Regions from separate parts of the Lysinibacillus sp. GW823-FHT02G10 genome, predicted to be linked through region 4. Evidence: riboswitches for the same ligand, from Rfam matches in the RefSeq annotation. Region 4 holds a riboswitch; each other region holds the start of a gene.

Region 1 (7,775 bases), on a different contig from region 4:
TATTTATAGCCTGGGTAAGGACGGAATTGACTATAGGTAGCAAAGCCAGCGACAAGCCCATTATCCTCAAATACAAGTAAAGGATTATCTAATGCTTGTTGCTCCCTAAACCACTGTACTTTTTCATCTAAAGTTTGTATGTCGTATCGATAGACAGCCTTGCTTGTTAAAATAATATCATTATAGATAGCCAAAACCTCGGGAATATCTCTTTCTTCCATGAATCGTATCATTCTGCTCACTTCCCTTAACCAAATGTTTTCTTCTATAAAGGAACAGAGATAGACAGTCATTGAATAGACTATCTATCTCCTCTTATTTTATGCCTTAAACATTGAAGTAGCGAGCATCAGGATGAGCAAAAACGATTGCAGATACAGATGCTTCAGGCTCCATCATAAAGCCTTCTGTAAGATGGACACCAATATCCTCAGGTTTTAATAGGCCGAATAGTTTCTCTTGATCCTCCAAGTTAGGACATGCAGGATATCCGAATGAAAAGCGTTGACCTTGATATTTTGCAGCAAAACGATCTCTCATAGTGAAATCTGTTGCATCAGGGAAGCCCCATTGGTCACGAATTTCCTGATGCATACGTTCAGCAAAGCCCTCTGCTAATTCTAAAGCAGTCGATTGCAAGGCATGACTTTCAAGAAATTTCCCATCCTCTTTTAACTGGCGTGCTTTAGCCATAACTCCTTGACCTGCTGTTACAACCATGAGTGCAATATAGTCCATTTCACCACTCTCTACCGTTTTTAAGAAATCTGCAAGACATAAAAATGGTTCAACCTGCTGACGAGGGAAGGTAAAACGTTCAATTTCTGTCTTACTATCAGCAGGATCATACACAACGACATCATCACCATCTGCTTGAGCAGGGAAAAATTGATACAAACCTGATGGCTTTAATAGATCACTTTTTAAATAATCATCTACTAAATCCTTGAGCTCTGTTGCTCTTGAATCGCCCGCATCAAGCAATTGCTGAACTTGCCCTTTCAAGCCTAAATGGTGTCCCAGTAATGTACGCATATTAACATAAGGATATAAATGAGATACAGAATAGTCTTTTTTCACATGACGTCGTAAATCAGCTGGTAAAAATACTGGCGCTCCTTTTACTGTTCGTGCAGGCTTTATTGTTACCTCTTTTGCCGGACGAGCAGCTCGTTTTTCATCAGCCGCTAAACGTTTTTGACGGGATTCTTCAATTTCTGCTAAGAAATTTTCACGTGTCCCTTCACCCATTAATAGATTCGCTTGCTCTAAGCCTTGCATAGCATCCTTTGCATAAATAACAGGACCACCATATTCATCTGCAATTTTTGTTTCAGTAAAACGACGTGAAAGTGCAGCACCACCAACTAAAATAGGAACATCAATTCCCGCCTCTTTAAAATCCTGAGCAGTAATAACCATCTGTTGCGCTGATTTCACGAGTAAACCTGACAGCCCAATAAAATCAGGTTTTTCCTTACGAATCGCTTCAATCAATTGGGCAGGAGTTACTTTAATGCCCAAATCGACTACCTTATAGCCATTATTACTTAATATAATATCAACAAGGTTTTTCCCAATATCGTGAACATCACCTTTTACTGTAGCAAGTACCATTTTCCCTTTTCCAGCACTCTCTTCATCCTTCTCCATGAATTGCTCTAAATGAGCAACTGCGGCCTTCATCACACCTGCTGATTGTAAAACCTCTGCTACAATGAGTTGATTATCATTAAATAATCGACCTACCTCAGCCATGCCCTCCATTAAAGGACCATTAATTATATCAAGTGGCGCCTCGAAGATTTCTCGTGCAGCGTCTAAATCCTCAATTAGCCCTTCTTTTGTACCTTCTAATATATAGTAAGCTAAACGACCTTCAACCGTTTTTGGAATATCAGCTTCCGTTTTTTCCTTCTTTTTATCTCGATAAAAATCTGTAAACACTGCTAATGTTTCATCATTTGTATTAAAGAGCAGGTCATTTGCGAGTTTGATTTCCTCTTCAGGGATGGATGCATAACGCTCCAATTTCTCTGTATTAACAATGGCATAATCTAAGCCCGCCTGTGTACAATGATAGAGATAAACAGCATTCAGTACTTCACGACCAACAGGTGGTAAGCCAAATGAGATATTACTTACGCCAAGTACAGTCAATGTCTGCGGCAATTTTTCTTTGATGAGACGAATGCCTTCAATCGTTTCTAGCGCTGAACCAATATACTGCTCATCCCCAGTTCCTACAGGGAACATTAATGGGTCGAAAATGATATCCTCTGGTGCAATCCCCCATTTTTCCGTTAAAAGTTGATAGGAGCGCTCGGCAATTTCGAGCTTTCGATGACGGTCAACCGCCATCCCCTTTTCATCTATCGTTCCAACAACTAATGATGCACCATATTTTTTCACGAGTGGTAATACTGCATCAAATCGTTCTTCACCATCCTCTAAATTAATAGAGTTAATGATGGCTTTCCCTTGTGAAAACTTTAATGCTTCCTCAATTACTTTTTCATCAGTTGAGTCAATCACAAGAGGCACCTTAACCTTTTTTACAACCTCCTGCATAAATCCACGCATATCGGCTAATTCATCGCGATCAGGGTTGGCTAAACAAATATCAATAACATGTGCACCATTTTTGACTTGAGCACGTGCAATCTCTGCGGCCTCCTCAAATTTCCCGTCAATGATTAAATTCTTAAATTTACGAGAGCCGATTACATTTGTTCTCTCCCCAATAAATAACGGACGCATAGAATCGTCATACAATAACGGTTCAATTCCTGATACCGCATGACCATGTGTTTTTTCTGGTAATTGACGAGGTTTTTCATCTTTTAAGATCTCACGAATGGCTGCAATATGAGCGGGTGTCGTCCCACAACATCCACCTACAATATTAAGCCAACCCTTTTCTGCAAAGCCTTTTAATTTTTGTGATAGCGATTCTGGTGATTCGTGATAACACCCTTCTTCATCTGGTAAGCCAGCATTTGGGTAACAGCTAATATAGCCTGTTGAAAGCTCTGCTAATGAACGAATGTGATCCGTCATAAACTCAGGTCCCGTCGCACAGTTTAGGCCAACTGATAATGGTTTAATATGCTCGATCGAAATATAAAAGGCATCAATTGTTTGCCCTGCAAGCGTTGTACCCATCGGTTCTATTGTTCCTGAAATCATGACAGGTAGCTCTTTTCCCGTTGATGCAAAAGCGCGCTTTACGCCAAGTGTGCCTGCTTTGACATTGAGCATATCCTGACTTGTTTCTAATAACAAAACGTCGGCTCCTGCCTCAATTAATGCTTTTGCCTGTACATAAAAATTTTCCTCTAGCTCTTCAAATGTAATACCACCTGTTACTGATAACGTTTTTGTTGTTGGCCCCATAGCCCCTGCAACAAAACGTGGCCAATCTGATGTGGAATAACGATCCACTGCTTGGCGAGCAATTTCCACTGCACGCTTATTAATTACTTCTGCTTTTGTGCCAAGATCATATTCATTTAACACAAGAGGCGTCCCACCAAATGTATTTGTACAAATAATATCTGCGCCTGCCTCTAAGTATTTATGGTGAATTTTTTCAATAACATCTGGTCTAGTAAGCACAAGATTTTCATTACAGCCATCAAGTTCCTCGCCACCAAAATCCTCTGCTGATAAATTTTCATTTTGTAGCATTGTTCCCATTGCGCCATCAAGAATTAAAATACGTTTCTCTAGTTGCTCTTCAATCGAGTGCTTAGCCATGTATACTTACTCCTTTTTTCTGTTCATCCAATTGCTCTATATATTTCATCAACTCTAGTGTCACATCGTAACGTAAAAATGGTGTAATAAGGTAAATCCCATTGAAATATTGCGTAGCCACTTCTACTAATTCTTTGGCAATAGCAATCCCTTCCAATGTTGCCCTTTCTTTATCTTCTCCACATGCTTTCATTCTTGTTAAGGCATCTTCAGATAATTTGATACCTGGCACTTCATGATGTAAAAATTCAGCGCTTTTATAACTCGTAACAGGCATAATACCGATGTAAATTGGAGCTTGTAAATGCTTTGTTGCCTCATAAATCTCTACAATTTTCTCTTTCGTATATACTGGTTGAGAAATGAAGTAGTCTGCCCCATGCTCAATTTTCTTCTCCAAGCGTGTCACAGCACGATCTAACACACGGACGTTTGGATTAAATGCAGCAGCAACTGAGAAATTTGCTTTTTTACGAAGTGGCTTACCTGAGAAAGAGACCCCTTCATTTAATTGCTTAATTAATTGGATTAGCTCCATGGAAGATACATCATAAACACTTGTCGCACCTGGGAAATCTCCTACTTTCGTTGGATCACCCGTAACGGCCAACACATCATGAATACCTAAAGCATTTAACCCCATTAAATGAGATTGTAGACCAATTAAATTACGGTCTCGACATGTAATATGAGTTAGTGGGCGTACACCATGTGAGCTCTTCAACAATGCGCCCATTGCAATATTGCTAATACGTGGAGAGGCCAATGAATTGTCTGCCATCATAACTACATCTGCACCTGCATCATATAATTGCTTTGCTCCTTCAAGGAACCCATCAATCTCTAAATGTCTAGGCGTATCCAACTCTACTATGACAGAACGTTCACGTTTAACTTTTTCATGAAGAGGCTCATACTTTGTTGGCTCCGCTTCCCGAACAATCTCAATCTTTTTAGGCTTCGCAAGCTTCTCCTGAACCGGTGATAACTCTTCTAAATACTTCTTTGCTGCTGCAATATGTTTGGGTGTTGTACCACAGCAGCCCCCTATTAAACGTACACCTTGATCACGCAATTCAACAGCCGCTCGACCAAAATAATCAGCTTCTGATTCATAAACGACACGCCCATCCTCTAAGTCCAGAAGTGATGCATTTGGATAGGCCGACATAAATGCCTTATTAGGAAGTTCTACACCTTCAAATGCCTGAATTGTATGGTGTGGACCTAGTCGACAATTGACACCAACAATATCAGCACCTAGGGCTTCAAGCTCATGGAGAGCATTATTTAAAGACATCCCATTTTGTAGAACACCGGGCTCATGCATAGAAACTTGTGCAATAATCGGCAATTTTGTTTTTTCTCGTAGCATCTTTAAGGTTGCTGTTAATTCTTCAAAATCATAATAAGTTTCAAGTAAAAGGCCATCTGGATTCCCTGCAAGTAAGACGCTTGCTTGTTCTTCAATAGTCGCTAATATTTCATCCAAGGTTGCATCACTTTTACGAATTCCCCGAATACCACCAATTGTTCCTAAAACAAATTGACCGCCATCAGCCGCTGCTCGTTTTGCGATGGTGATAGCAGCTTCATTAAATTGTTGGACACGTGATTCCAATCCATAGCGAGCTAATTTAATGGCATTTGCACCGTACGTATTCGTTTGAATGATGTCAGCACCAGCCGCAATATATTCTCTATGAATCTTTTCAATTAACTCGGGTCTCTGAACATTCATTTCCTCATGGCAATACTCCAATCCATAGCCATATAGCACTGTGCCTATTGCACCGTCTGCCGTCAATACATGCGTTTTTAACCTTTCAAGCAATCCCATAAAATTAGCCTCTCTTCCTATGTCTCTATATAATAAAAAGCCTTCTTTCATAAAAAAAGAAGGCTTTAACGATTCATCATTGTTGTTCCTTCTCATCTTCGACTCAACGGTCTTCTGGATTTAGCACCTGACAATAAAGTTGGTTGCTGAAGCTTCAATGGGCCAGTCCCTCTGCTTCTCTTGATAAGAATTAAGTATGAATTTTTTAAATAATTAAAAGAATCATATCGTTTACTGACGAATGAGTCAAGACTATTTCACATAACAAAGTTTTTTTCCACTTAAAACCTTAGAAATTGGCAAGTTCCTTTGCAAGCTCTTCACCAATTTTTTTCCCGTTTTGAATGCAAGCACCAATACCTACGCCAAAATACGAGCACCCTGCAATCGATAAATTAGGATATTTCTCATGTAATTCTTGTAGTAATCCTTGTAATGCTTCACGATGCGCTAGATCATATTTAGGCATTTGATCAATCCATTTTGTTACATTCACAACGGTTGGCTGCTCCTCTATTCCTAGGCTCTTTCTCACATCTTCTAAAGCAACTGCTGCCAATTCTTCATCCGTCATGGCGCGTAGTTGCTCATAGGCTGGATTGATGCTCTTATAAAAGAGTCGCACAAGTAATTTATTTTCTTTCGATGTATGCTTCCATTTACGACTAGTCCAAGTTGCCGCATTACAAGTTACGTCTGAATTATGGGAAACAATATAGCCCGTTCCATCTGCTGGCAATTTAGCGTCTGGCACATCAAAACCTAAATAGATAGTAATCGCTGACGCTGTCGTAAATTGGTCAAAATAGCGGTTTAAAGATTCATCCTGTAGCAGATTTTGTACAGTATCGTTCGGTAATGCTAAAACGACATAATCTGACTCAATAATTTCACCATTAGCTAAGGAAATTGTGTAGTTCTTATCTTGTTTTTGAACATTTAGTGTAGTAACACCCTTGATAATTTCTACATCGGATAAGGTTTGTTCAAGTCGATCAATTAAAGAAGATAAACCATTTTTAAAGGATATAAATTTTTTGTTCGCTGCTTTAACAAATTGCTCACGATTCGCATCAAAGCCTTTAATAATACTTCCAAAATCATTCTTATAATCAATTAAATACGGTAAAGTAGAGCCAATAGAAAGCTGATGTAAATCTCCCGAATAAACACCTGCAAGGACTGGTGCAATTTGGTTTTTCACCAGTTCCTCTCCTAAATAGTAAGTTAAAAATTCACCAATTGAACTTTCCTTTGTGAAGCCATTGTTTGGCAATGTTAAATCCTTCAACGCTTCTTTTTTTCCCTGCTCGGAAATAAGTGTACTTTCCTCTAAGGATGCTACACTCATCGGTATTCCGAAAGTTGAATCTGCCGGAATAGCATGTAACTCATTATTCGTATAAATATAAGAAATACCTGTTTCGTTGTAAACTAATTCCGCCTCAAAATCAAGCTCCTGCACGAGTTCCATAACGCCTTGATGACGGGCTACAATAGAATCAGCACCCGTTTCCATGATGAAACCTTGTTCATGTGCTGAATATAATTTGCCTCCTAAATATGTATTTTTTTCTATAAGCACTAGACGAACATTTAAATTATGTTCCTTCACTTGACGTTGCAAATAATGCATTGTACATAGTCCTGTAATACCGCCGCCTAAAACAACAACTGTTTTCATCATAACCGCCCCTATTATTCATTCTTTCTACAGTATAATCCTTTTTTCATTGAAAATTACGTAAACCCTTTACAAATTTAGCAAAAATAGAGCTATTTCATCAGTGAAATAGCTCTTACTTTCTGAATCTCTATAAAATTGATCCTCTATAGCGATAACTTCACAACAAACATTTAAATAGGTACTATAGTGTTTATTACGTCTAAAAATATGAAAAATAGAATGTAAATGTTAGTAGTCTATCCTTTTAAATTTTGCGCAAAGCTCGCTAATTTTTCAGCTGAATTTGTTACCTCAGTAAATGAAGTGCCTAATTCACTTAATATGCCTACAATTGCTTGTATTTTTGTTGCCATACACTCATTTTGATCTTTTGCTTCTGTCATGGCTCCCAATATACTCGTAAATTGGCCTTCAGTTTGTAACATATTTTCTTCACCTGCTGCAACTTCATCTTGAATGTTGGTCAAAGAATACTCTAATTTCTCTGTT
Region 2 (7,775 bases), on a different contig from region 4:
ATCGCTTGTTCTTTTGTTAATTTACTGATTGGAGGTAACACGCCAAATGCATCAGCTGTTAGGAAGATGATTGTTTTTGGATGACCTGCAACAGAAGGATCAACGATATTTTCGATGTATTGGATTGGATAAGCTACACGTGTATTTTCTGTTAGTGAACCATCATCATAGTCACAAATACGAGTTTCTGGATCAACAGCTACGTTTTCTAATACAGAGCCGAAGCGGATTGCATTGTAGATTTCTGGTTCTTTTTCAGCAGAAAGGTTGATTGTTTTTGCATAGCAGCCACCCTCAATGTTGAATACACCATTATCAGACCAACCGTGTTCATCGTCACCGATTAGCTTACGATCAGGATCAGCTGATAACGTCGTTTTACCAGTACCAGATAGACCGAAGAATAACGCTACATCGCCAGCTTCACCAACGTTTGCTGAGCAGTGCATTGAAAGAATACCTTGTTGTGGTAATAAGTAGTTCATGATACCAAAGATAGATTTTTTCATTTCACCAGCATATTCTGTACCACCAATTAAAATAATTTTCTTTTCAAGTGATACGATGATGAATGTTTCAGAAGCAGTACCATCAACCGCAGGATCTGCTTTAAAGTTAGGAGCTGAGATGACAGTGAAGTCGGCAACATGAGAAGCTAATTCATCTGCTGTTGGACGGATAAATAATTGATGAGCAAAAAGATTGTGCCATGCGTATTCATTGATAACTTGAATGCTTAATTGTGAGTCTTTGTCAGCACCTGCAAAGCCTTTGAATACGAATAACTCGTCACGTTCTTTTAAATATTTTATTACTTTTACATATAGGTTATCGAACACTTCAGAAGAAATCGGTTGGTTGACTTTACCCCAGTCAATTTGATCTTTTGTGCTTTCTTCTTCTACCGTATATTTATCTTTAGGTGAACGACCAGTGTATTTGCCAGTTTCTGCACGAACTGCGCCATCTACTGTTAACATTGCTTCACCACGAGATGTAGCTTTTTCTGCTAATTGTGGTACTGAAAGTTGAACATTTATGTTACCGCCGTTTAATAATTCCTTCAGTTCGTTTGCAATTTCTACTGAATTCATCGATTAAATACCATCCTTTTTTATAGTATTCCCTTGATTTAGAGGGATTTTTTCTTAATTTCAAAAATAGTATAACACAATTGCTTAAATAATCTATACTAATTAAGAAATTATTTTAGAGTTTTTACCACTTTTCAATAAACTGACAAAAAATAATGTTTTTCGAGTAGAATACCATCAATCCTACTGTAATTAGGCACGAAAATTGAGCCACACATATGTTACCACAAGTAGCTAGGTATGTTGTAGGGATTAATTTGCTTCTATTTACATCATCATCCAAGTATGAAAAGTTTTTGTGTAATAAGTTCTTTCCTTTCTATACAGTAATACATAAGAAAATATTTGACAACGTTCGACCTTTTCAGTAACATGAGATTGAACGGATACTCTTATCCCGAGCTGGTGGAGGGTCAGGCCCTGTGAAACCCGGCAACCTGCATGAACTATTTCACGACATGCGTTGGTGCCAACCTGATGCAAGGGAACATCCCTTGAACGATAAGAGTGAAAGGTTACGCAGTCATTATTCCTTTCCTCATGTAAAGTAACGTGAGAAAAGGATTTTTTTATTGCTATAAATCAATGTAAAGGTAAGTATATGTAGTTCTTTCCTTATTATAATGACGGATCTTTCGAAATCCTCGTGTTAAAAGCAGCAGTAACGGCTTGAGAGTTCAATCCTTAGGAGCGGACTTGACATGGGTAATGAGTACCGTATTCATACACAACTACTTATTGTAAGAGTATTTAGGAGGAAAACCAAATGACAAACCGTCGACTGTTTACATCAGAGAGTGTAACAGAAGGACATCCAGATAAGATTTGTGACCAAATCTCGGATGCCATTTTAGATGCTATTTTAGCAGAAGATCCAAATGCACGTGTAGCGTGTGAAACAACTGTAACAACAGGATTAGTATTAGTAGCAGGAGAAATTACTACTTCTACTTATGTGGATATTAAAGGTATTGTTCGTGACACTGTAGCTGAAATTGGCTATACACGAGGTAAATATGGCTTTGATGCTGAGAACTTAGCGGTGCTTGTGGCAATTGGCGAACAATCACCTGATATAGCTCAAGGTGTTGATCAGGCATTAGAGGCACGTGAAGGCTCTATGACAGATGCTGATATAGAAGCAATTGGTGCTGGTGACCAAGGCTTAATGTTTGGCTATGCATGTAATGAAACACCAGAGCTAATGCCATTACCAATTAGCTTGGCACACAAATTAGCACGCCGTTTAACAGAAGTACGTAAATCAGGTGAACTTGCCTATTTACGTCCTGATGGTAAAACGCAAGTAACGATTGAATATGATGACAATAATGTACCGGTTCGCGTGGATACAATTGTTATTTCAACACAGCATGATGAAGAAGCAACACTTGAACAAATTCAAGCAGATTTAAAAGAATTTGTTATTGCACCAGTTGTACCGAGTGAATTATTAGATGCTAATACGAAATACTTCATCAATCCAACTGGCCGTTTTGTAATTGGTGGGCCAAAAGGTGATGCTGGATTAACAGGACGTAAAATCATTGTTGATACATACGGTGGTTATGCACGTCACGGTGGTGGTGCCTTCTCAGGTAAGGATGCAACCAAGGTAGACCGTTCGGCGGCATATGCAGCACGTTATGTAGCAAAAAACATCGTAGCAGCTGGCTTAGCAGAGCGTGCTGAAGTGCAACTTGCCTATGCGATTGGCGTTGCTCAGCCTGTTTCCATTGCTGTCGATACATTTGGCACAGGTAGAGTGAAAGAAAGCGAGATCGTTGAATGGGTACGCGAGTTATTCGATTTACGCCCAGCAGGTATCATTAAAATGCTTGATCTTCGTCGTCCAATTTATAAACAAACTGCTGCGTATGGACATTTTGGTCGTACAGATTTAAATGTACCATGGGAGCAAATTGATAAAGCAGACGCGCTACGAGAAAAAGCACGTTTATAAACTATTGAACTAAAGTAATGAAGTCATTAGAAAATTATTCTGATGTATTAATAAGCAAAGGGGCAACATTGCTCCTTTTGTTTTTTTTACAAAAATACCTCGCTAGGATTCGTGAACATATTCGGTACACGAAAACGCGAGGGATTTTTTCGTTAGTATTGATTTTTTGTGTAGGTTATTTATTTCTGAAGTGATTTATAATATTGACCTTTTTCTGCGTATTCTCGTACGATGCGTTCCATATCCTCTTTATCTTCAGCATTTAATTCTCGGACAACTTTTGCTGGACGACCTAATGCTAAACTATTTGGAGGAATGACTTTACCAGGAGGTACTAGGCTTCCAGCTCCAATAAATGCACCTTCTCCAATCTCAGCTCCGTCTAAAATAATGGATCCCATACCAATTAAGGCATTTTTGCGAATTGTACAACTATGTAAAGTGACTTGGTGTCCAACTGTTACCTCATCTTCAATAATGAGCGGATATTTTGGGCTTTGGTGTAAACAGCAAAGATCCTGGATACTGACACGTTTACCAATAATCGTTGGGGAAACATCACCACGAATAACCGTATTAAACCAAATAGTTGTTTCGGCGCCAATTGTTACGTCGCCCGTAACAGTTGCGTAATCAGCAATGAAAACAGACGGATCGATCTTTGGCGTTTTATCTTTAAATGGATAAATCATGAAAATCGCCTCTTTTCTTTCTATAATGTAGTATTATCGTATCAAATACGCAACTTTATGGAAATATAAAATTAAAATGTGCTATTTATTTCGATATAATCAAAGTGTAATCATTTTTTAGGAGGACTATGTAATGTGGAAATGGGAAGCTGATGGACAAGCAAAAGCTGTGATTGCTATTCTTCATGGTGCTTATGAAAATCACCGTTGGTATGCATGGCTGATAGAGAAATTAAGATTAGAAGGCTTCCACATAGTCATGGGAGATTTACCGAATCATGGAGGTAATGCAAGGTTTGCTCGAGTCCATGATGAAGACTTCAAATTGTACAATAAGTATACAAGAAACCTGATTGAAAATGCTTTTTCATATAATTTACCAACCTTTGTAATAGGGCATGGACTAGGTGCAACATTAATCCTCCATACACTGCAAAAGAGACAATATGAATGTGCAGGCATTATTTTAACATCACCTTGGTTGCAACTAAAGCTATTACCAGGTAAATTAACAAATGCTTTAACAAGTCTAAGTGCGTTAACAGCCAATGTTAAGTTGACACATGATATTACATTAGAGAAATTAACGCGTAGTGTTGAAGGCAGAGAAGAAATGAAAGATGATGTACCCCTCATGTCTGTTGTTTCTGTGAAATGGTATCGAGAACTTCAGCAGATGATGAAAAATTTAGTGATGCTGCCTAAAGGTGAAATGCCTAATATGCCTATGCTAATTATGACAGCTGAGAAGGATAAAATTACGGACACTCGCCAAACTCGAAATTGGCTTCATCAACAGGAATTCACGGAATTTCAGTTTAAAGAATGGGCAAATTGTTATCATAATTTATTTCATGAGGGAGAGCGCGAAGAGATTTTTATGTATATACGAGATTTTATTAATAATGCTCTTCGAAGAATTGGTTATATAATTAAATAGGTTTATACCCTTCCATTTACTAGGTTACTTACTTAAATATTGTTACTTAAAAATAATATTGTAATTTTCAGAAAAGTGTAATACTATAATGACTTAAAGTAAGGTAATTCAAATTGGAGGGGTAAAATGGATGTAATTGTAGAGAAGTTGAATGGTATTTTATGGGGACCATGGTTTATTTATGGCATCTTATTAATTGGGTTATTTTTCTCAATTATTACAAGGTTCCTACAAGTAAGGCACATTAAAGATATGTTTGTTTTAATGTTTAAAGGGGAGAAGTCAGAAAAGGGAATATCTTCATTCCAAGCAATGTCTATCGCATTATCAGGACGTGTAGGTACAGGTAATATTGCTGGTACTGCGACAGCGATTGGAATGGGAGGACCTGGTGCTGTCTTTTGGATGTGGGCAATCGCTTTCATAGGTGCGGCTACCGCGTATGTAGAGTCAACATTAGCTCAAATCTATAAAGAAGAGAAAGATACAGAATATCGTGGTGGACCAGCCTTTTACATAGAAAAAGGAATGGGCCAAAAATGGTTTGCAGTTATTTTTGCTGTGGCGGCTTTAATAGCAATGTTAATTTTGATGCCTGGTGTGCAGTCGAATGCCATCGCAGGTGCTGTTGAAAACGCTTTCGGTTTGGAAACATGGATCACAGGACTTATTATTGTTGTTTTATTAGGTGCTATTATCATCGGGGGTGTTAAATCAATCGCAAATGCTGCCCAGATTATTGTACCGTTTATGGCATTAGCCTATATCATTATGGCCATTATCATTATTTTTATGAATATTTCACAAGTACCAACGGTTATCGGATTAATTTTTTCTAGTGCATTTGGGGCTCAAGAAATTTTTGGAGGCATTATTGGTTCAGCGATTGCTTGGGGTGTTAAACGTGGAATTTACTCTAATGAGGCTGGTCAAGGAACTGGTGCTCACCCTGCGGCAGCTGCGGAAGTATCACATCCTGCTAAGCAAGGAATTGTACAAGCGGCGTCTGTTTATATTGATACATTATTAATTTGTTCTGCTACGGCATTTATGATTTTATTTACAGGCATGTACAATGTACAAGATGAAAAGGCAGCTGAGGGAGCAGATCCATTTATCCATATTGGAGAATTTAATAGTGGTGGATTAGCAGGCGATGAGCAAATGACTTTTGCGAAAAGTATTGAAGCAGGTGCAGCCTATACACAATATGCAGTTGACTCATCATTACCTGGCTTTGGTGCTCCATTTGTAGCCATTGCGTTATTCTTCTTTGCCTTTACAACAATCATGGCTTACTACTATATTGCAGAGACAAATGTCGCTTACTTATTTAGAGGTAGCACAGAAAAGGTATTCATTTGGATTGCGAAAATTGCCATTTTAGTTGCAGCCTTTTATGGTACAATCCGTACGTCTGGTCTGGCATGGGCAATGGGAGATGTAGGTCTTGGTTTGATGGTTTGGATTAACGTTATAGCTATTTTAATTATCATGAAACCAGCTATTGTCGCATTAAAAGATTACGAGAAACAGAAAAAAGAAGGAAAAGACCCAGTCTTTGATCCTCGTAAACTAGGAATTAAAGGTGCAGATTTCTGGGTTGACTATAATGAAAAACGCAATAACAAGTAGATAAAGAGCAAGGCGATCAGCTAGTTTGATAGAAACTAGCTGATCGCCTTTTAGCATGTAATTATTGAATAGGATGTTCTTTCATTTTCTCTAATGCAATGACGAAGGGTGGATCATTTTGTTGATTCAGAAATGCATATTTTAAGACATGAACATATTTTTGTGGCAGTTGGCTTACATAATCAATGACCTTATCACGCTCTTCTTTTCCACCTGGATGACCATGATAAATAACAAGAACAATCAAACCGCCCACTTTTAAGAGCTTTAATATATTCTCAATGGCTTGGATTGTTGTATTAGGTCTTGTAATAATATCATGGTTGCTACCAGGTAAATAGCCGAGATTGAAGATTGCCGCAGTTACTGGCTTGTGTACAAACTGCGTAACTTCTTCATGCCCTTTATTTAAAACGAGTGCTCGATGTTCTAAACCATGATCTAAAAGTCGGAGGAGTGTCGCGTCAACCGCCTCTTTTTGGACATCAAAGGCATAAACTTGCCCTTCATCCCCAACAAGCTGTGCCAGAAACAATGTGTCATGGCCGTTTCCAGCAGTTGCATCAACAACTGTATCTCCCTCTTTTATATTATCTTTTAATAACTGCTGGGCATATTGTAAAACGCGTTGTAGTATCATTTCATAACCTCTGCCTTATACAACTTCCCTTGCCAACTACCACGACGTTCAAGCTCAGCATCAATGCCATTCAGTACTTCCCATTTATTTACACTCCACATGGGTCCAATCATTAAATCAATCGGTCCATCACCTGTAATACGATGAATGACCATCTCTGGTGGTAAAATTTCTAATTGGTCTGCTACTAGTTTTGTATATACATCTTGATCTAAAAATTCTAGCATACCTTTTTCATATTGCTTCACCATAGGCGTTCCTTTTAATAGATGAAGTAAGTGGATTTTAATGCCTTGGACATCTAATTGTGCAACTGCTCGTGCCGTTTCCATCATCATGTCATAGTCTTCGAGAGGCAATCCGTTAATGATATGTGAGCAAACACGAATGCCATGCTTACGCAATTTTTCAACGCCTTCCACATACGTTGCATAATCATGGGCACGATTAATAAGATTAGCCGTTTTCTCATGCACCGTTTGTAGACCGAGCTCAATCCATAAATACGTCCGCTCATTTAGCTCTGCTAAATATTCGACAACATCATCGGGTAAACAGTCAGGACGAGTAGCAATAGAAAGACCTACTACACCTTCTTGCGCTAAAGCTGCCTCAAATTTTTCTTTTAAAACTGGCAAAGGGGCATGTGTATTTGTGTAGGCTTGGAAATAGGCCATGTATTTGCCATCCTTCCATTTCTGGTGCATTTTGTCTCGGATTTCAGCAAATTGAACATCAATTGGATCTACCTTATTACCAGCAAAATCACCAGAACCTGCAGCACTGCAAAATGTACAGCCACCGAAAGCGA
Region 3 (7,775 bases), on a different contig from region 4:
AGATGAGGAATATGAAATTACAGTTCAAATTGTTGATCCTAGTGAAGTCTCAGTGCGCCAAGCTTCCACTCAACGCTCTCCTGTCGTTAGCTATCATTCGAGAGGCGAGACCATCTTTGAAGCCATTCGGAAAATGACGACTATTGCAGCTCGAAAACCTTATTTTGCCCACCTTCAAGTGGTTGTATTAGGGGAAGATCTCGCGAAAGAAGGCATTAGTGATGCACTTGATTTAATTGTAAGGGACCATGAATTTCGTAAGGATTTCGACGTCATTATGTCTCACGATGCAACAGCAAAGGAAGTATTAAATGTACTAACACCCATCGAAAAAGTTCCTGCTAATAAAATGTTAAATTCTCTTGATGTCTCTGAGAAGGCTTGGGGCTCCACGATAGCTGTTAATATTGATGAATTAGTCAATACATTAAGCAATAAGCATAAAGGGGCGTTAATTTCTGCTATTGAAGTTCATGGGGATAAGAAATTAGGGGTAGATCAAACAAATGTGCAACGTGTTAAAACACCTGTGCTATTACGTTATACAGGTTTAGCAGTCTTTAAAGGGGATAAATATATAGGGCTACTGACTGAGAGCGAAAGCAAAAGTATTAGTTTTCTTAATGACAAAATTCAAAGTACGATAGAAATCATCGCCTGTCCTAATAAAGGGACTTTGTCTACTGAAATCACCCAATCCACTACAAAGGTGAAAGGGTCATTTAAAAACGGGAAACCGAAAATCGATGTCCATATTAATGTAGAGCAGAATGTTGGAGAGGTCGAATGTGTTATCGATCTTACCAAAAATAAATCGATTGATTACGTTAATAAAAAAACAGCCCAGGGTATTGATGAACGCATTGAAAAAACTGTAGAGAAAATTCAACAGCAATATGAAGTCGATGTTTTTGGATTTGGGGATGCCCTACATCGGGCAGATCCAAAGCAGTGGAAAAAAATCAAGGATGACTGGACTTCCATTTTTCCAGATTTAGCAGTGGCTGTTCATGTAAAGGTAACAACCCAAGGTTCAGGTACGATGCAAAATTCATTATTAAACAAGCCAAAGGAGGAGTAATGAGATGGTACTAGCCGTAGCTATCTTGATTATTGCAATCATTGTTGCTCTTGTTTTTATTCCAAAGCTAAAAAAGCAACAGGATAGAAAAGCCATTATTGTATTCTCCTTTTTGCTACTTATTGGAACGGCTTTAAATATGGGGATTGCCCTTAAAATCCATATTCCTAGCCCATTAGATTTGATTACCTTTATCTTCACACCAATTAGGGATTACATTGTGTCATTCACAAAATAGAAAGATGGACTGAGAAACGGAGGGTAGCTTGATGGAAAAAGAGATAATTAGTTCAAGACAGTTTACAATCGTTACCTTTCTCTATTCTATCGGTACAGCGATTTTAATTATCCCTTCGAGTATTACTGGTGCCGCTAAGCAAGATGCTTGGATAGCGGCAAGCATTGGTGTTCTGCTCAGTTTACTGGTTCTAAAATTATTTTTAACACTGGCCAATCAAACACCGTCCCTAAACTTTATCGAGGCCAATGAAAAAATTCTTGGGCGTTTTTTCGGGAAAATCACAGCGATTTGTTTCCTGATTATGACCTTTCTTTCGGCTGGAGAATTACTTTATTTTATCGGTATTTTCATGAAAACGGAAGTTATGCCAGAGACACCGACATTAGCATTTGCCCTACTGTTCAGTATCCTTATTATGTATGCCGCTTATTTAGGGATTGAGACCTTTGCCCGTTCGGCAGAAATCCTCTTCCCATTGTTTATCTTTATTTTTATTTTTTTCGTCATTAGTATTACCCCTCAAATTACATTTGAGAATATTCAGCCTCTACTAGAAGCGACCAAAGCATCTATGTTTTATAGTATTGCACGCTTTATGAGTATCTTTTCCTTTCCATTAATTGTATTATTGATGCTCTATCCTACTGGCGTCAATGTACAGCCGTCTGCACAGAAAGGGCTATATATTGGGGCAATCCTTGGCGGAATCGTCTTAGTTACGTTGATTGTCCTATCGATTCTTGTATTAGGTCCTGAAAACACTGCATCAAGGACATTTCCTAGCTATGCCTTAGCGCAAAGAATATCTATAGGGAATTTTTTACAGCGCATTGAAATCATTATGGCATTTATGTGGATTACGTCTATATATATTCGTACATTTATGTATTTCTATACGACCGTTGTTGGCCTTGCACAAATTTTGAAGATTAAGGATCATCGTCCGCTTATTATACCGATGGGTATAATTGTCATTGGACTTTCTCAAATTGTTCATCCAGATATTGTGCATTCTACTAATTATAATAATGAAATTTGGCCAATTTTTTCCTTTATTTTCACCATTTTATTACCCATACTTTTGCTGATTGTAGTAGTTATTCGCAATCGTAAATCCAAGGCTCAAAATAACGAAACACCTCAGCAGGAAACAGAAAATGACAATCAAAAAGTCTAATTTCTTCTAAGCTAGAAAAGAAATTAGACTTTTTATTAATTAAATATGATATTCGATTTCATCTACAAAATCCCATTCATATGGTGTTTCTTGGTAAACATAGTAGTTCAACCAGTTAGAGAATAATAGATGCGTATGGGCACGCCATGTATTCATCGGCACTTGTGTCGGATCGTCATTCGGGAAGTAGTTTACAGGAACGGCGATATCTATGCCCTTCGCCACATCGCGACTGTATTCATCGGCTAGCGTTGTCGCATCATACTCTAGATGCCCCGTAATCATAATATTTTTATTATCTTTTGATTGTACAATAAATACCCCAGCATCCTCTGAATAGGATAATAATCGTAGATCTGGATGATTGCGAACCTCGTCAATCGAAACAGATGTATAGCGTGAATGGGGCGCAGTAAATAAATCACTAAAGCCACGTACCAAATCTACAGTTAAATCTGTAATCACATGGGAATAGACGCCTGAGCATTTAGCAGAAAGCTCAACCTTCCCAATGCCATAATGATGATACAATGCAGCCTGTGCCCCCCAACATATATGTAGCACGGATGTCACATTCTTTTTAGACCAATCCATAATTTCTGAAATTTCCTGCCAATAGTTGACCTCTTCAAAAGCCATTTTTTCTACTGGCGCACCAGTTATAATCATACCATCATAGCGTCGGTGTCGAATCTGATTGAACGTTGTGTAGAAAAGCTGCAAATGGGATTTACTCACATTTTTAGACTCGTGTGTGGCTGTATTCAAAAAGGTAATATTCACTTGTAATGGTGTATTCCCCAATAAACGTAATAATTGGAGCTCTGTTTTTTCTTTTTCAGGCATTAAATTTAATATTAATATATTTAATGGACGGATTTGCTGTGTTTTCGCACGATCTTCTTCCATGACGAAGATTTTTTCCTCACGTAAATGTTCTCCAGCTGGTAAATTTTTCGGAATATTAATTGGCATCTTGCTTTCCCCTCTCTATAATCACTCTCTTTTAGCAAATCTTGCTTGCGTAGGATGCAACGAAATTAAAAAATCCTCCTCATTCCATACGAGATAGAATGAGAAGGATTTTTTTCACGTCCACTCTTATCTCTCAAAGGAAAAAATCCTTTGCTGGAATTAGCACCTTTCTAACAATTGTTAGAGGTTGCTGAAGCGTCATCGGGCCAAATCCCTCAGCTTCTCTTGATAAGATTATTTAATTATCTTGAATTGTAACACGAACTAGTTAGAATATCAATAATTCATAGAATATTTTGTGATTCACGCGCATGTTTCTTGGTCATTTGATGTACACTAAGCTTGCTATCTGTGGGGTTTCTACATTTAAAATTTATGGTAAACATGCCGTAATTATGTTACCATATACTTTTAGTAAGAGAGAGGAACGTGAATAGTTTGATTAAAATTGAATTTCCAAAACCAGATCTAGTAATCCGTCAACGTGAACAAGATTTAAAACCAGGTGATGTGCCAATCACACCTTACTTCGGTTTTATTGACTTCCATAAAATCACACGTGATAAAGGCGGCATTTTCTTATTCTATAATGACAAGAATGAGCTATTGTTTGTTGGGAAAGCACGTAAAATTCGTCAACGTATTAAAAAACATTTCGAGGATAATGTATCTCCGATGAAAAACCATCGTGATGAAGTGTTCAAAATTGAAGTCTATGAAGTAGAAGATCCAATGGAACGTGAAATTTACGAAACATATGCGATTAATACTTTCCGCTCTAAATATAACGTAGACAAAGTCTTTTATTAGATATCACGTAAAGAAACCGAAATCTCATCTAAAGGGATTTCGGTTTCTTTTATCACATAATGGTCATACGATCAATTGGCGTACTCTGACCGTTTATTCGCAAATCAATGGTATCCAGCTCAGGATTCTTGACGGTGACTTTAAAAACATAGGGTTGAGCCTCTTTCCTTTGCTCGCTGCCTTCTTCTAACTGGATAATAAGCCTATTTCCCTCAGCTGTAATACTTGCCAATACATTCCCTTTTGAATAATAAACAAGGTAATATGGAGCATCCTTTTCATGTAATAGTTGTATTCTGTCATTAGAAACGATATTTTTTTGGACCTTATCTGGGACAACCGTTAGCTCATGAATCGTTGGTGGTTCGGTAGGTGGTGTAGCATTACAGGCTCCTAGCATTAGTAGGCTTATTAAACCTAGCAACACGAATTTTTTCAAGTTCCTCCCCTTCCTTATACGACTATTCTAAGAAAAAAGCTTTACGTTCCTTAGCAATCCAGTCTTCTAACTCCTGGTCATCACGTTTTACTAACCGATTGATGAGCACATCATGCCATATATAATCCTCTAACAAATAAATATGAACCGGATCATTGGTGATAAAGGCCGTCTCTTGGGTAGATGGAGAATGACCATAAATCATTTCCTGACCATCTATCGATAAGATAAACCAATGCGGTGTAGACGCTTTTTTTGTATAATGTGTGGCTCTATGCTGGTCAATTGAGGCGAGATGCTCTCCTACATACAACGTAATGCCATGAACAGGAACATGCAGCGCCACCTCTTGCAAATCTTCACGTAAGGCATCATACATATCTTCCCACATCGACAGCATCACTTTTTTCTTCGCCTTCTTTAGAAGTGACTGACAATAGTTGATAATGGATTCCTTGCCCTTCAGCATGACCACTTTAGGCTCAGCTTCCTGTACTTTTTCCTCTAATTTCTCTAATTTCCCGCTTATAGACGTAAAATTCGACTCCCAGCGCTGTTGCATTTGCTGTAAGAACACAGACACAGGCATTGCCGAATAGGTCGTTTGTTCTGCGGTCTCTTCTTTTAACACGATGCCCTTTTCTACAAGGATATTTAAAATATCATACACTCTTGCACGTGGTATGCCAGAATTTTTACTAACCTGATAAGCACTGACATGACTTTGCTGAACAAGTGCCGTATAGGCCTTCGCTTCATATTCTGTAAAACCCATTTCTTTCAGCTGGGTGATTAATTCCTCCATGTAATCCCTCCGTTATCTTTATTATAGGCTACCAATGTGAAGTTTTGCCAATGAAAAAATGGGGTTTACAGCGCAAATAAAATTAGTTACTATTTCAGTAGTAACTAAATTTAAAGAGGTGTCATATGTTGTTTGAAATCGATGTACATATTCTAATATTATTAATTTCTTTTGGATTTCTGGCGGCTTTTGTTGACTCAGTAGTGGGAGGGGGCGGTTTAATTTCACTACCAGCCTTACTATTTGTTGGGCTCAATCCAGCTGCTGCGGTTGCCACGAACAAACTAGCAGGAGCTATGGGCTCGCTCACTTCCTCTATTTCTTTCTATCGTTCTGGCCAGCTGGACATTCGCTCTGTCCTCAAATATTTTCCACTAGCATTTATCGGATCATTATGTGGTGCTTGGACTGTGCATCTGATTAATCCAGCATTACTAAAGCCATTAATGCTTGTTATGCTGGCGGCTGTTGGGGTATATACGATCTTTAAAAAAGATTGGGGTGCTGTCTCTACCGTAAAAAATCTATCTAAAAAACATTTGTTTTTATTTATGCTGCTATTATTTGCTATTGGTTTTTATGATGGATTTCTTGGTCCTGGCACAGGGTCGTTTTTAATCTTTAGCTTCTTATTGGTAGGCTTCGATTTTTTAAAGGCGGCTGGTAATGCGAAGTTTTTAAATTTGGCGAGTAATGTGGCTGGTGTTTGTATGTTTGCTTACTTAGGTCAAATTCATTATGTTTATGGTCTAGTCATGGGCATTGCGCAAATTGGTGGGGCTATGCTTGGCTCACGGATGGCAATCAAGAAAGGAAGTGGCTTTGTCCGCACACTATTTATTGTCGTTACAATGACATTACTTGCGAAAAATGCCTATGATTTTATGATGCATTAAAATAAACGCCACAGAATTTGAAATCTGTGGCGTTTTGGCGTTAAATCATAAGCTTTTCGTTTTTAAATTTATGACTAGTGGACAAACTGACAATCACAAAAATAAAGAAGGATGCGACAATTGGTATCGTGACTGTATGCATACCAAAGACAGAAGGATAAAACCGATCAATCATAATATACAACAACATGCCTGAAATCATTGACGCAATCGCTCCGTATTTATTCGCTTTTTTCCAATACAATCCTAAAACGACTGTCCAAATAAAGACAGCCTCTAGTCCACCGAAGGCAAATAAGTTCAACCACACTAATAAATCAGGTGGATTGAGTGCAAAGATGACAACGGCTAGGCCAATGACTGTTGTTACAATAAAGCTTGCACGCTTTATCTCTGCATCACTAGCTTTCGGCTTCATATAATTTAAATAGATATCTTTGACAACTGTAGAGCTGACAAGCATTAGTAAAGCATTAACCGTAGACATTGTCGCAGCCATTGGTGCAGCTAAAACGATTCCTGCTAAAAATGGCGGTAATACCTTCAATGTCAGGAGCGGCATGACTTTATCACCAATCTCAATGCCCGGTAAGACAGGTCGGGCTAACACCCCAATTAAATGCATGCCAAACATGATTGTCCCTATGGCAATCGTGCCAATAAGAATCGCTTGATGCATACTTTTGGAATCCTTATAGCTCATCGCACGAACCGCAATTTGCGGAAGTCCTACAACCCCTACACCAATGAGAATCCAAAATGTTGAGACATACAGAGGCGTTAAATCTCCTTGTGCGCCAAATGGTGACACAAAGTCAGGATTTTCAGCGACCAGTGAGGCCATTATATTGTCGATGCCTCCACCTGCCACAATCGTGCCGATTAATAAAATAATTGTACCAATCACCATAATTGAACCTTGGACCGTATCTGTAAGTGCAACCGCACGAAAGCCTCCGATAATCACATATACTAACACGGAAATCGCAAAAATAAACAGTGCTGCTGTGTAGCTTAAGCCAGTTAATGACTCAATTAAGCGTGCACCCCCAACCCATTGAGCCATCATAGCCGAAAATAAGAAAACAATGATGCTAATGGCTGATAAAATAACAATGACATGGCTTTTGTAGCGTTCACGTAAAAAGTCGATTAACGTAATGGCCTGGTAACGACGAGCAATAATGGCGAATTTTTTCCCTAAAATCATGAGTACAAAATAACCTGCTGGTAGCTGAGCCATTGCCAGTAATACCCACCCAAGTCCTTTTGTATAGGCTACACCCGGTCCTCCGATAAAACTACTCGCACTGCCATATGTAGCAATCATCGTCATTGCAAGGATAAAACC
Region 4 (7,775 bases):
AGGTGCTAGTTTAATAGATTTAGGGGATGGAATTGCATTACTGGAGTTCCATTCGCAATCCAATGCAATCGGCTTGGATATTATTCAAATGATTAACTTTGCGGTAGATGAAGTAGAGGCTAACTATAAGGGCTTAGTCATCGGTAATCAGGGGAAAAACTTCTGTGTTGGGGCAAATCTAGGAATGATTTTGGTAGAAGCACAGGATGATAATATATTTGAGCTAGATTTCGTCATTAAAGCATTCCAAGATGCTATGCAGAAAATTAAATATTCACGTAAGCCTGTTGTAGCAGCACCGTTTGCCATGACATTAGGCGGGGGAGCAGAGGTTTGCTTACCAGCTGCACATATTCAAGCAACAATGGAAACATATATGGGCTTAGTGGAAGTAGGGGTTGGATTAATCCCAGGTGGTGGCGGAAATAAAGCACTCTATCAGAAATTCCTAAAGGGCTTACCAAACGGCGTAGAGGTAGACTATCAACATATTGCTAATAAAGTATTTGAAACAATTGCGATGGCGAAGGTTTCAACATCTGGTGAGGAAGCACGTGAAAATAATTTCCTAAACTTTGCGGATGGTATTTCAGTTAATCCAGATCATCAATTGTATGATGCGAAGCAGGCGGCATTAGCACTTTACGAAGCGGGCTATCAACCACCTGTACCAACAAAAGTGCCAGTGGTCGGTGCATCAGGCTATGGTACATTACTCATCGGTGCGCAAGGGATGTTTGAGTCAGGCTTTATTAGCGAACATGATTTAAAAATTGCTAAAAAATTAGCTTATGTTATTGCAGGTGGAAAGGTTCCGTACGGCACATTAGTCGATGAGCAATATTTATTGAACTTAGAGCGTGAGGCATTCCTTAGTCTTGTTGCTGATCCACTATCACAGCAGAGAATGCAACACATGCTGTTAAAAGGTAAACCACTTCGTAACTAATTGACGAAATAGATCAATCTTGCACATGAAACAAAGGGGGATTAATACGATGCGTGAAGCCGTTATTGTAGCAGGAGCACGAACTCCAATTGGAAAAGCAAAAAAAGGTTCTTTAGCAACAGTAAGACCAGATGATTTTGGTGCTGTTGTAGTCAAGGAAACATTGAAAAGAGCAGGCTATGAAGGGCCAATTGATGATTTAATTTTAGGCTGTGCAATGCCAGAAGCAGAGCAAGGAATGAATGTAGCACGTAGTATTGGGGCACTTGCTGGATTACCAGATACAACGCCTGCTCTGACAATCAATAGATTTTGCTCATCAGGTTTACAGGCAATTGCTTATGCAGCAGAGCGAATTATGCTAGGACACTCAAAGGCTATTCTTGCTGGTGGTGTAGAATCCATGAGTATGGTGCCGATGGTAGGGAATACACCACGTTTAAATCCGACTTTAGCAGAAACGGCTCCACAGTATTATATGGGCATGGGGCATACAGCTGAGGAAGTAGCTCGTCAATATAATGTTAGTCGTGAAGACCAAGATGCTTTTGCTGTTCGCTCGCATGAGCTTGCTGAAAAGGCAATTAAAGAAGGTAAATTCAATGATGAAATTGTACCAATTGAAGTGGAACAGCATTACGTAGACGATAACAATAAACCACAAGTGAAAAAATTCACATTCAGTATGGATGAAGGTGTACGTCCAGGTACATCAGTTGAAGGTTTAGCCAAACTACGTCCAGCTTTCCACGTAAAAGGCAGTGTAACGGCGGGCAATGCCTCTCAAACTTCTGATGGTGCAGCAGCTGTACTAGTAATGGATCGTGAAGAGGCTGACAAGCAAGGACTGACACCAATGGCAAAATTCCTAGGCTTTGCAGTTGGCGGTGTACCTCCTGAAGTAATGGGTATCGGGCCTATCGTGGCAGTGCCAAAAGCGTTGGAAATTGCAGGTTTATCCATCGAAGATATTGATTTATGGGAAATCAATGAAGCATTTGCTTCACAGTCATTACAGGTGGTACGTCATTTAGGCATCGACCAAGAGAAAGTCAATGTCAATGGTGGAGCGATTGCATTAGGTCATCCACTAGGCGCAACGGGAGCTATTTTAACATTAAAGCTAATTCATGAATTGAAGCGTCAAGGGAAGAAATATGGTGTAGTGACAATGTGTATTGGTGGCGGCATGGGTGCTGCTGGCGTATTTGAAATTCTATAATTTTTGCTAGATCAGCTTGAGGTGTACTGTTTACGGTTGCCTCCGAACATTGTATACGTCAAGCTTTTCTATACATGATCATTAGGGGAATCAACTAACAAAAAGATATATTGGGAGGAATTAATCATGACTGAAAAAACAACTGATTTCATTAAAGGCGGCGGATTTCTTATTGAAGATGTGGAATTAGATCGTGTATTTACACCGGAAGATTTCACTGACGAGCATAAAATGATTGCTAAAACAACAGAGGAATACGTTACAAATGAAGTTTTACCAGTAGTGGAAAATTTAGAGCACCATGAATTTGAGCATTCAGTGCGTCTCCTAAAAAGTGCAGGCGAATTAGGCTTACTTGGAGCAGATGTGCCTGAAGAATACGAAGGGCTAGGATTAGACAAAGTTTCTTCAGCTTTAATCGCTGAAAAAATGTCTGTTGCAGGTGGTTTCTCTATCACACATGGTGCTCACGTTGGTATTGGGTCATTACCAATTGTTCTATTCGGTAATGAAGATCAAAAGAGAAAATATTTACCTAAGCTTGCTTCAGGTGAATTAATCGCTGCCTATGCATTAACAGAGCCAGGTTCAGGTTCAGATGCTCTAGGTGCAAAAACTACTGCAAAATTAAACGAAGCTGGCACACATTATATTTTAAATGGTGAAAAACAGTGGATTACGAATGCAGGCTTTGCTGATGTATTTGTGGTCTACGCAAAAATTGATGGCGATAAATTCTCCGCCTTTATCGTAGAACGTGCCTACAATGGTGTTTCAGTTGGTCCTGAAGAAAAGAAAATGGGGATTAAATCATCATCAACTCGTACATTAGTATTGGAAGATGCCGAAGTACCTGTAGAAAATCTATTAGGCGAAATTGGTCGTGGGCATATCATTGCGTTCAATATTTTAAACATTGGTCGATATAAACTAGGCGTGGGCACAATTGGCGGATCGAAACGTGCATTGGAGTTAGCTATTCAGTATACAAACCAACGTCAGCAGTTTAAGACAAAGCTTTCTGATTTCAATCTGACAAAAGAAAAATTATCAACGATGGCTTCTCAATTGTATGCTTCAGAATCATTAAACTATCGTACTGTGGGCCTATTTGAGGATCGCTTAAGCCAATTAAGCCTAGAAGAGCAAAAGCAAGGTAAAGTAATTGCAGGAGCGATTGCTGAATATGCCATTGAATGCTCTATTGCTAAAGTATTCGGTTCAGAAACTTTAGACTATATTGCTGACGAAGCTGTCCAACTTCATGGCGGTTATGGCTTTATGGCTGAATATGAGGTAGAGCGTATTTACCGTGATTCTCGTATTAATCGAATTTTTGAAGGTACAAACGAAATTAACCGCATGATTGTACCTGGCACATTTATGAAAAAGGCGCTAAAGGGTGAGCTACCATTATTACAAGTTGCCCAAAATTTACAGCAAGAGCTGCTTATGCTAATGCCAGAGGATATCGGTACAGAGCCGTTAGCACAAGAAAAATATTTAGTGAAAAATGCCAAGAAGATTGCTGTATTAGCTGCAGGATTAGCAGCACAACGCTTTGGTGCAAAGCTTGATCAAGAGCAAGAAGTATTGGTAAACATTGCGAATATAGCTAACCAATTATTTGCAATGGAATCAGCTGTCTTACGTACAGAAAAAGCAATTGCTCGTGACGGTGCTGAAAAAGCACATCAAAAATTGCTATACACACAAATTTTCTGCCAAGAAGCATTCGCAGAAATCGAAAAAGAAGCAAAAGACACAATTCTTGCTTCAGCGGATGGCGATGCAGCCCGTATGACATTATCTGCACTGCGTAAGCTAACGCGTAATAATCCATACAATTTAATTGCGAAGAAGCGTGAGGCTTCCGTTAAATTAATTGATGCTGAAAAATATATTGTATAATAGTGCAAATTTAACCTAGCTATCTGCAAAAGATAGCTAGGTTTTTTATATGAGATGGATAATCGTAAAAGGAGCGGATAAATTTGCACAACTGGTGGATAAACTTACAAAAAAGAGTGAAGTTCACCATTGAAAACAACTATGATGGTATACTACAGAAAAAGACAGAAGAGGAGCATTGTAATGACGATTCAATTTTTCCATTATCCGAAATGTACAACATGTAAAAAGGCACAGAAGTGGTTAAATGAGCATGAGGTTTCCTATGAAGAGGTACATATCGCAGAGCAACCTCCGACTAAAGAAGAACTAACAGCTATTTGGCAAGCTAGTGGACAGCCTTTGAAGAAATTTTTTAATACCTCAGGCATGAAATATCGTGAGCTTGGCTTAAAGGACAAGTTAGCGGAAATGACGGAGGATGAGCAGCTTGAGCTACTTGCTTCAGATGGCATGTTAATGAAACGTCCCATCGTGACAGATGGAAAAAAAGTTACTTTAGGTTTTAAAGAAGTAGATTTTGAGCAAGCTTGGAAATAACCGTATTAAACCTTGTATTTATAGGAGAAGTATGGCACACTGAAAGTGAATATATTACATATTTATGGAGGGGTTTTTTGCATGAGCACACCTAAAGACTTACGATACTCTGAAGAACATGAATGGGTAAAAGTAGAAGATGGAAAAGTACGTATTGGTATTACTCACTTCGCACAATCTGAATTAGGAGATATCGTATTCGTTGAGCTTCCACAAGTTGGCGACGAAATCAAAACAGATGATCCATTCGGTAGCGTAGAATCAGTAAAAACTGTTTCTGAATTATATGCACCAATCTCAGGTACTGTAGTTGAAGTAAATGCAGATTTAGAAGATAGCCCAGAATTCGTTAATGAATCACCATATGAAAAAGCATGGATGATCGTTGTTGAGCCTGCTGACGCATCAGAAGTTGAGAAACTAATGACAGCAGAGCAATACGAAGAAATGATCGCTGAATAAGACAAGCCATAATCGAAAAACGTCGGAAACTACCGGCGTTTTTTGTTATATAATGACTTATAAGTGGGGATCTCTAAATGGAGGTGGCGTAATGTTCGAGGGAAAATGCTTGATAGTAGAAGGGCGCTCAGATAAGCTACAAATTGAGCCTATTTTGAATGAGAATGTTACAATACTATGTACGAATGGTACAATTGGTGTGCATCAATTAGAAGAACTACTGGATCCCTATGAGGGCTGTGAGCTATTTACTTTTTTTGATGCAGATACTTCTGGTGATAAGCTACGTGCATTAATGGACAGACATTATCCAGAGGCTGAGCATCTGCGCACAATGCCAACATACAAGGAAGTAGAAACGACACCAAGAAAAGTGCTAGCAATGATCTTACTGCGTGCACATTTTTCAATCCATAATGAATATATTTTGTAAGGTTGCGTGAGTAAATGGAAGAATGGTCAATAGAGCAGTGGGAAGCGGCTAAACAGTCGGGAGAGAAAACTGCATTTTATTTATATACACCGATGTGTGGAACGTGTGCAGTGGCATCTAAAATGATGTCCATTATTGAGCAATTACTGCCACAGCTACAAATTGGTAAAGCAAATATCAACTTTTTGGAACACATAGCTTATGAGCATCAAATTGAAAGTGTTCCATGTCTACTCATCAGTGATGGCGGAAAAGTGACAGAAAAGATTTATGCTTTTCAATCCGTACCATTTTTATATGAATTGTTAAAAAAATCAATTGACTGAACTTTACTAGCGTGGTAAAGTATCAAATATATTACTAAAACATTAAATATATCGAACTCTTATGAAGAGTGGCGGAGGGAAGTGCCCTATGAAGCCCGGCAACCATCACAATGTGAAAAGGTGCCAAATCACCCAAAGATTTTTCTTTGAAAGATGAGAGAACGGTTTAACGTATCATACGTGACCCCTTCTACTTGTCTGTGAGTGAAGGGGTTTTCTATATGAGAAAAGGAGTATTCGCTATGATCCAGCTTCAAAATATTACAAAGAAATACAAAACAGCAAATGGCGAATTAACGGCAGTCAAAGACGTCAACCTTACTATTAATAAAGGTGAAATTTTTGGCATTATCGGCTATAGTGGTGCTGGTAAAAGTACCATGATTCGTTTATTAAACGGTTTAGAGAAACCGACAGCAGGAACAGTAACGGTGAACAATCAAGAATTTTCATCGATAAAAGGGCAAAAACTTAGAGCAGCTAGACAAAAGGTAAGTATGATTTTCCAGCATTTTAATTTACTTTGGTCAAGAACAGTTGCCGAAAATATTGCATTCCCTTTAGAAATCGCAGGCTTCCCAAAGGCTCAACGTGAAGCGCGTGTGAAGGAATTAATTGCCCTTGTAGGCTTAGAAGGGCGCGATAAGGCATATCCATCCCAGCTTTCTGGGGGACAAAAGCAGCGTGTAGGAATTGCACGTGCATTAGCGAATAATCCAGAGGTTTTACTATGTGATGAGGCGACATCCGCACTCGACCCTGAAACAACGGATGCCATTCTTGATTTACTCGTAGATATAAATGAACGCTTAGGCTTAACAATCGTCCTGATTACCCACGAAATGCATGTCATCCGCAAAATTTGTCATCGTGTAGCGGTGATGGAGGCAGGCGAAATTGTGGAACGTGGTGAGGTATTACAAGTCTTCCAAGCCCCACAGGCGGCTATTACTAAGAAGTTTGTATCTCAAATTACAGACACTAAGGAAACACAGGATACGGTAGCACAAATTAAAACAAACTATCCAACTGGACAACTTGTCAAATTGATTTTTGTTGGTGAAAAAACAGAACAGCCTGTCATCTCACATCTTGTGAAACAATTTGATGTAGAAGTAAGTATTGTTCACGGAAATATTTCGCAAACAAAAAATGGTGCATATGGTACATTGATTGTGCAAATTGATGGCTCTCAGACAAACGTCACTGAAGCCCTTCGTTATTTAAATACAGTGGAAGTACAGACGGAGGTGATTGAAAATGCTAACTAATCTCTTTCCGAATGTAGACTGGGAAAATATGTGGCAAGCTACGTATGAAACTTTATACATGACAGCTATATCAACGGTTGTGACATTTATTCTTGGGTTAGTCATTGGTATTGTTCTATTTTTAACTAGCCCCAATCAGTTATGGGCAAATAAAATCGTTAACTTTTTAACAGGATCACTCGTTAATATTTTCCGTTCCATTCCATTTATCGTATTAATTATTTTATTAATTCCATTTACGAAGTTTTTACTAGGTACAATTCGCGGTGCCAATGCGGCGTTACCTGCTTTAATTATCGGTGCAGCACCGTTTTATGCTCGTATGGTATTAATTGCGTTACGTGAAATTGATAAAGGTGTGATTGAAGCAGCCCGTTCAATGGGAGCAAAAACTTCTACGATTATTTGGAAAGTATTGGTTCCTGAATCATTACCAGCTTTGATTTCTGGTATCACTGTAACGGCTGTTGCTCTTGTAGGATATACAGCGATGGCAGGAATTATTGGTGCAGGTGGTCTTGGTAACTTAGCTTTCTTAGACGGCTTCCAGCGAAATCGCCAAGATGTGACATTAATGGCAACTATTTTGATCTTAGTAGTCGTATTTATTATTCAATGGATTGGTGATTTAATTACCGAGAAAATTGATAAACGCTAGCAA

The links. A riboswitch is a leader RNA that binds a small molecule or an ion and turns the genes downstream of it on or off. The one in region 4 is predicted to bind S-adenosylmethionine.
Region 1: linked by a shared signal. The riboswitch ahead of AC1RFD_RS20260 (bifunctional homocysteine S-methyltransferase/methylenetetrahydrofolate reductase) and the one ahead of AC1RFD_RS14410 (methionine ABC transporter ATP-binding protein) in region 4 are both predicted to bind S-adenosylmethionine.
Region 2: linked by a shared signal. The riboswitch ahead of metK (methionine adenosyltransferase) and the one ahead of AC1RFD_RS14410 (methionine ABC transporter ATP-binding protein) in region 4 are both predicted to bind S-adenosylmethionine.
Region 3: linked by a shared signal. The riboswitch ahead of metA (homoserine O-acetyltransferase MetA) and the one ahead of AC1RFD_RS14410 (methionine ABC transporter ATP-binding protein) in region 4 are both predicted to bind S-adenosylmethionine.

What each region holds. Positions count from the first base shown of each region.
Region 1 covers NZ_JBXAJI010000010.1:24,791-32,565, forward strand. Annotated here, with positions in the region: gene AC1RFD_RS20250 (GNAT family N-acetyltransferase) at 1-233, opposite strand, end outside; gene metH (methionine synthase) at 328-3,759, opposite strand; gene AC1RFD_RS20260 (bifunctional homocysteine S-methyltransferase/methylenetetrahydrofolate reductase) at 3,752-5,599, opposite strand; SAM riboswitch class I at 5,689-5,789, opposite strand; gene AC1RFD_RS20265 (protoporphyrinogen oxidase) at 5,889-7,283, opposite strand; gene AC1RFD_RS20270 (globin-coupled sensor protein) at 7,523-7,775, opposite strand, start outside.
Region 2 covers NZ_JBXAJI010000002.1:462,562-470,336, reverse strand. Annotated here, with positions in the region: gene pckA (phosphoenolpyruvate carboxykinase (ATP)) at 1-1,094, opposite strand, end outside; SAM riboswitch class I at 1,484-1,602, shown strand; gene metK (methionine adenosyltransferase) at 1,861-3,057, shown strand; gene AC1RFD_RS12140 (gamma carbonic anhydrase) at 3,237-3,749, opposite strand; gene AC1RFD_RS12135 (alpha/beta hydrolase) at 3,883-4,689, shown strand; gene AC1RFD_RS12130 (alanine/glycine:cation symporter family protein) at 4,816-6,324, shown strand; gene mnmM (tRNA 5-(aminomethyl)-2-thiouridylate-methyltransferase MnmM) at 6,386-6,964, opposite strand; gene mnmL (tRNA modification radical SAM protein MnmL/YtqA) at 6,961-7,775, opposite strand, start outside.
Region 3 covers NZ_JBXAJI010000001.1:1,328,996-1,336,770, forward strand. Annotated here, with positions in the region: gene AC1RFD_RS06920 (Ger(x)C family spore germination protein) at 1-1,081, shown strand, start outside; gene AC1RFD_RS06925 (hypothetical protein) at 1,086-1,319, shown strand; gene AC1RFD_RS06930 (GerAB/ArcD/ProY family transporter) at 1,351-2,499, shown strand; gene metA (homoserine O-acetyltransferase MetA) at 2,539-3,474, opposite strand; SAM riboswitch class I at 3,598-3,709, opposite strand; gene AC1RFD_RS06940 (nucleotide excision repair endonuclease) at 3,913-4,284, shown strand; gene AC1RFD_RS06945 (hypothetical protein) at 4,337-4,723, opposite strand; gene AC1RFD_RS06950 (TrmB family transcriptional regulator) at 4,746-5,528, opposite strand; gene AC1RFD_RS06955 (TSUP family transporter) at 5,654-6,424, shown strand; gene panF (sodium/pantothenate symporter) at 6,465-7,775, opposite strand, start outside.
Region 4 covers NZ_JBXAJI010000004.1:80,766-88,540, reverse strand. Annotated here, with positions in the region: gene AC1RFD_RS14445 (3-hydroxyacyl-CoA dehydrogenase/enoyl-CoA hydratase family protein) at 1-949, shown strand, start outside; gene AC1RFD_RS14440 (acetyl-CoA C-acetyltransferase) at 999-2,171, shown strand; gene AC1RFD_RS14435 (acyl-CoA dehydrogenase FadE) at 2,298-4,082, shown strand; gene AC1RFD_RS14430 (arsenate reductase family protein) at 4,266-4,622, shown strand; gene gcvH (glycine cleavage system protein GcvH) at 4,704-5,084, shown strand; gene AC1RFD_RS14420 (toprim domain-containing protein) at 5,176-5,517, shown strand; gene AC1RFD_RS14415 (thioredoxin family protein) at 5,532-5,843, shown strand; SAM riboswitch class I at 5,900-6,003, shown strand; gene AC1RFD_RS14410 (methionine ABC transporter ATP-binding protein) at 6,086-7,114, shown strand; gene AC1RFD_RS14405 (methionine ABC transporter permease) at 7,104-7,772, shown strand.